Linked DNA regions of Puniceibacterium sp. IMCC21224. The protein of the gene in region 2 binds, or shares a complex with, the protein of the main gene of each other region. Links are inferred from orthologs where the notes say so. Each region holds a gene or a part of one and is shown on either strand. Other genes may lie near its edges.

What was found.
Region 1: the proteins of trxA (region 2) and trxB are in contact, whole or in part, in a crystal structure (PDB 1F6M), measured with the Escherichia coli proteins. The link is inferred for Puniceibacterium sp. IMCC21224 from one-to-one orthologs.

Annotation. Positions count from the first base shown.
Region 1 is NZ_LDPY01000001.1:3,077,384-3,080,326, forward strand. Bases 9-2,941 are described here. They hold trxB (thioredoxin-disulfide reductase), read left to right. Parts: upstream 9-939; coding sequence 940-1,944; downstream 1,945-2,941. Other genes in these bases: IMCC21224_RS14175 (Hint domain-containing protein), read left to right, coding at 9-186; IMCC21224_RS14180 (Lrp/AsnC family transcriptional regulator), read right to left, coding at 221-721; IMCC21224_RS14190 (bifunctional sulfate adenylyltransferase/adenylylsulfate kinase), read left to right, coding at 2,166-2,941. Outside these bases: more of IMCC21224_RS14175, read left to right, coding at 1-8; more of IMCC21224_RS14190, read left to right, coding at 2,942-2,943.
Region 2 is NZ_LDPY01000001.1:131,112-133,921, reverse strand. The notes cover bases 8-2,807. They hold trxA (thioredoxin), read right to left. Parts: upstream 1,668-2,807; coding sequence 1,347-1,667; downstream 8-1,346. Other genes in these bases: addA (double-strand break repair helicase AddA), read right to left, coding at 1,751-2,807; clpB (ATP-dependent chaperone ClpB), read left to right, coding at 8-1,033. In the rest of the region: more of clpB, read left to right, coding at 1-7; more of addA, read right to left, coding at 2,808-2,810. UniProt on the Escherichia coli protein: Participates in various redox reactions through the reversible oxidation of its active center dithiol to a disulfide and catalyzes dithiol-disulfide exchange reactions.

The sequences.
Region 1 (2,943 bases), 2.9 Mb from region 2 along the record:
ATCGAAGTCGGTGGCATGGAGATGGAGACCTATCATCCCGGCCAGGGCTTTGATGCGACGCAGGGCGCGAATATGCGCGCCCTTTATCTGTCGATGTTCCCGAACCTCAACCAAATCTCGGATTTTGGCGAACTGAACCTGTCGCGCACCACCCGAGAAGTTGTCGACAGCCTGACCCTGAACTGAAACCCGGCCGGGCGACTAAGATAGATTGATCGCCTCAGGCTGAACGGGACAGACGTTCCTCAAGAACGTCGAACGGTACGCCCGGTTCGTCTTTGGCGCCGCGGATCACCAGAGACGTCTTGACGCTGCCCACATTCGGCGCAGTCAAGAGCTGGCCGGTCAGAAAGCTCTGAAAGGTGCTCAGATCCGGGGCCACGCATTTCAGGATGAAATCGACCTCGCCGTTCAACATGTGACATTCGCGAACCAGCGGCCAGTCCCGGCAGCGCTGTTCGAACGCGCTGAGATCGGCTTCTGCCTGGCTCTGCAATCCCACCATCGCAAAGACCTGCACCTCGAACCCCAATTCGCGCGGGTCCACCTCGGCGTGATAGCCGCGAATGAACCCCTGCTCCTCCAATGTACGCACACGGCGCAGGCAGGGCGGCGCGGAAATACCCACGCGCCTGGCAAGCTCGACATTGGTCATGCGTCCGTCGGCCTGAAGTTCGGACAGAATCTTGCGGTCGATCGGATCAAGCCTGTGTCCCGGCATGCCCACTACCCCTTTGTTTCACGATTGTTATAGCATGCGCACCAAAGCGCGCAACATTAGTTCGTCCGGGCGCAACATTGTTATTGAAACAACCCGCCAAAGGTTGCACTTCACAGCCTTGTGCGATGGATTTGCGCGATCCGGTTCGGTTGCGTATATGCAAGAGCCAGACCACCAAGGTCAATCAACTCAGTCTACAAAACCGAAAGAGGCCACCGATGTCCGACACCCGCCATTCCAAGGTCCTGATCATCGGATCAGGCCCGGCAGGCTATACTGCCGGCGTCTATGCCGCCCGCGCCATGCTGGAACCTGTGCTGGTGCAGGGGCTTGAACCCGGCGGCCAGTTGACCACCACAACCGAGGTCGAAAACTGGCCCGGTGATACCGAGGTGCAGGGCCCGGATCTGATGGTCCGGATGGAGGGGCACGCCCGCGCCATGGGCTGTGACATTGTCGGCGACATCATCACGTCGCTTGATCTGGCCACCCGCCCGTTTGTCGCGCAATCCGACAGCGGCACGGTTTACACGGCTGATGCGGTGATTCTGGCGACCGGCGCGCGGGCCAAATGGTTGGGCCTGCCATCCGAGGAAAAATTCAAGGGGTTCGGCGTCTCGGCCTGCGCCACTTGCGACGGGTTTTTCTATCGCGGGCAAGAGATCGTCGTGATCGGCGGAGGCAACACTGCGGTCGAAGAAGCGCTGTTCTTGACCAACTTCGCCTCCAAAGTGACGTTGATCCACCGCCGCGATGAATTGCGCGCCGAAAAAATCCTGATTGATCGCTTGATGAAAAATCCCAAGATTGAACCGCTCTGGTTCCACCAGCTTGAAGAAGTGGTTGGCGAAGACACCCCGATGGGCGTCACCGGCATCCGGGTCAAGCATGTGACAACCGGCGAGATCACCGAAATCCCGGCCAAAGGTGTCTTTGTCGCCATCGGCCACGCACCCGCCAACGAATTGGTCAAGGACACGCTGGAAACCCATCACGGCGGCTATGTCGTGACCAAACCGGGGACAACGGAAACCTCGATTCCGGGTGTCTTTGCGGCCGGCGATCTGACCGATCACAAATACCGTCAGGCCGTGACCTCGGCTGGAATGGGCTGCATGGCGGCCCTCGAAGCCGAACGCTGGTTGTCGGAACAGGATCTGGACTCGGGCAAGGATACAACCGAACCCTTGGGCTACGGCGCCCCGGCCAGCGCCGCCGAATAATCCGATCAACAGGGGCTACGGCAGGCAGCAATAGCTCCGCATGCCGTGGTCCCTGCTGCGCCCTGCCCCCTGTCATGCTATGACTGCAACGCGGCTTTTCGGCACCAAATCGCCAAAACCCGGTCAAACTGCTTGAAACACAGGCATCCCCGGGTCTAAACGCGCGCCAGACACAGGTTCTGCCCTGCGCGAACCCCTTTTCAAGAGCGAGATCCTTTCTAATGACAATGTCGACCAACCTTGCGCCCATCCCCGAGCTCTACGTTTCTTACGAAAGCGCTCAGAAACTCAAGGTCGAGGCGGGCAATCTGACCTCGCATGACTTGACCCCGCGCCAGGTTTGCGACCTTGAACTGCTGATGAACGGTGGGTTCAACCCACTCAAAGGGTTCCTTTCGGAAGAGGATTACAACGGCGTTGTCGAAAACATGCGCCTTGCCGACGGGTCGCTCTGGCCGATGCCGATCAACCTGGATGTCAGCGAGAAATTCGCCGAAACCATCGAAGTTGGTCAGGACATCGCCCTTCGTGACCAAGAGGGCGTGATCCTCGCAACCATGACCGTCACCGACAAATGGGTCCCGAACAAAGCTGTTGAGGCCGAAAAAGTGTTTGGCGCCGACGATTCCGCGCACCCGGCCGTCAACTACCTGCACAACACCGCAGGCAAGGTCTATCTGGGCGGCCCGGTCACCGGCATCCAGCAGCCCGTGCACTATGATTTCCGCGCCCGCCGCGACACACCCAACGAACTGCGCGCCTATTTCCGCAAACTGGGCTGGCGCAAGGTCGTTGCGTTCCAGACACGCAACCCGCTGCACCGCGCGCACCAGGAACTGACCTTCCGCGCCGCGAAAGAGGCACAAGCCAACCTGCTGATCCATCCCGTTGTCGGCCTGACCAAACCCGGCGATGTCGATCACTTCACCCGCGTGCGCTGCTACGAGGCGGTGCTGGACAAATATCCGGCGGCGACCACCACAATGTCGCTGCTGAATC
Region 2 (2,810 bases):
GGTGTGGCCCGAGCAGATTGCCCAGGTCGTGGAACGCTGGACCGGCATTCCCACCAGTCGGATGCTGGAAGGCGAGCGCGAAAAACTGCTGCGGATGGAAGACGGCCTGCATAAACGGGTTGTCGGTCAGAATGCAGCCGTGCGGGCGGTGGCCAATGCCGTGCGCCGTGCGCGGGCCGGTCTGAATGACGAGAACCGGCCGCTGGGCTCGTTCCTGTTCCTTGGACCGACTGGCGTTGGTAAAACCGAGCTGACCAAGGCTGTGGCCGAGTTCCTGTTCGATGATGACAACGCGATGGTGCGCGTCGACATGAGCGAATTTATGGAAAAGCACAGCGTTGCGCGTCTGATCGGTGCCCCTCCGGGGTACGTCGGCTATGAAGAAGGCGGTGTACTGACCGAAGCGGTGCGGCGGCGTCCCTATCAGGTGATCCTGTTCGACGAGGTCGAAAAGGCGCATCCGGATGTGTTCAACGTGCTGTTGCAGGTTCTGGACGATGGTGTGCTGACTGATGGTCAGGGGCGCACAGTCGATTTCAAGCAGACGCTGATTGTGCTGACTTCGAACCTTGGGGCACAGGCCCTCAGCATGATGCCGGACGGGGCTGACCCGTCAGATGCGCGGCGCGATGTAATGGATGCAGTGCGGGCGCATTTCCGGCCCGAGTTCCTGAACCGTTTGGATGAAACCATCATCTTTGACCGGCTTGCACGTCAGGACATGGCCGGGATTGTCGAAATCCAGATGCGACGCCTGTTGAAACGTCTTGCCGCGCGCAAGATCGGGCTTAAGCTGGACGACGGGGCACGAAAGTGGCTGGCCGATGAAGGCTATGATCCGGTGTTTGGGGCACGGCCATTGAAACGGGTGATTCAGCGTGCGTTGCAGGATCCGCTGGCTGAGATGCTGCTGGCCGGTGATGTCGCTGATGGTGACCTGATCCCGGTCACGGCGGGCAGCGACGGGCTGATCATTGGCGACCGGGTGGCGGCGTCGAATCGACCCAGACCAGACAATGCCGTCGTCCATTAGCGTCAGCGGCGCATAGCCAAGGCCCGCCAGATCGGCGGGCCTTTTTGGCATTCCTTCGCCGCCACTGGATCCGGGTGACCATATTTGCCTGCGATGGCGCGCGAACACGCTATTTCACCCTCAGATACACCACCGTGTCTGCCGGTCTCTTGTCCGGCAATCGGTCTATTCGCATGTATGTGCCCTGGGCAACGCAACGCAGCGAACGCAAACGCCGTTTATTCCGGCATCCATGCCACCAACAGAGCCATGACAAACGAAAAAGGGCCCGCGTGCTGCGCGGGCCCTTTGGGATCTGAGTCTGAGACGAGGTTCAGATTGAGTCTTCGATCCAGCCTTTGAGCGCCGCCTTGGGGGCTGCGCCGGCACGGTTCGAAATCACCTGACCGTCCTTAAAGATGAACAGCGCCGGTATGCCGCGCACGCCCATGGCCGCGGCGGAATTGGGGTTGCTGTCGACATCGACCTTGGCGACTTTGATCTTGTCGCCGTATTCAGCGGCCAACTCTTCCAGAGCCGGGCCGATCTGTTTGCACGGCCCGCACCATTCGGCCCAGAAATCCACAATAACAGGAACGGCGGAGTTTTTTACTTCGTCGTCAAAAGTGGCGTCGGTCACAGCGACGGTTGCCATCGGCTTTCTCCTAGCAGCTTGGGAATGGGGGTCCAGCACCCCCGCTTGTCTGGTAGTGAAAGTATGGACCCGCACCGGCAACGTCAAGGCATGCCCGCACGATCAAGCGCTTGTGTGATCAGCGCGGCAGGCATCGGCATGTAGTGGGCGGTTTCGGTCCAGAGGATGCCAACCTCGATCGCGCGTTCGGGATAGATTTGCGCCAGAATCGCGGCATAGGCCCCCAACTGACGCAACAACCCGTCCGGGCAGGCCTGGGGCGTTGCCGGCACTGTGTGGTTGGTTTTGAAATCGACGGCCGTGACCTGTGTATCGGTCACGATCAGCCGGTCGATCACCCCAGAAAGCCGCGTTTCCATTTCGGGAATTGCGGCAGTCAGCTGCACTTCGGCCAGAGTTTCAGGCGCGAAGAACGGCGCGAGGTCGGGCAGGTCCAACAGACGTATGGCACCGGCTGTCAGCGCCTGCGCTTCGTCGTTTGTTGTGCTCTTGTCCAACCGCGACAGGATCAGCGGCCCGATTTCCGGGCGCTTGCGCGGGTCAATGGCGGGCAGGTGCTCCAACAGGGCGTGAATCAGGGTGCCGCGTCGCTTGGCGGCTTCCTCGCTCAGGCCGTCCATGCCGGGCAGCGCCTTGGGCCCGCCCAGGTCCGACGGGCTGAGTGTTGGGGCGGGCAGCTGCGGCTCTGGCGCTGGGCGGGAGAATTGCGGTGGCAGGTCAACGGTTCGACGTTGCACGGTATCAGGGATCTCAAGGTCCAGGACGGACCAGTCGGTCTGACCCAGAACCAGACCGTCGCCACCACCAAGGTCGCCGAAATCGTAGGGATGCGGTGCGGCTCCCGAACGGCGCATCCCTTCGGACACCTTATCGTACCAAGCCTCGCCCTTTTTGCCCAAATCACCCGCCGCCGCCACGATCAGCCAGCTTTCGGCGCGCGTCAGAGCCACATATAGCAGCCGGTCACGTTCGCGCGCTTCGGCCTCTTTCGCCGTGATGGACAGGCTGTCGTGCAGCGGAGGCATCTGATCCGAGGTTTGTTTCCACACGGCGTCAGCGCCGTGGCGCAAAAGATTGCCACGCAGCGTCGTGTTCGGCTGGGCGCAGTCGGGCAGGATGACGATGGGCGCTTCCAGCCCCTTG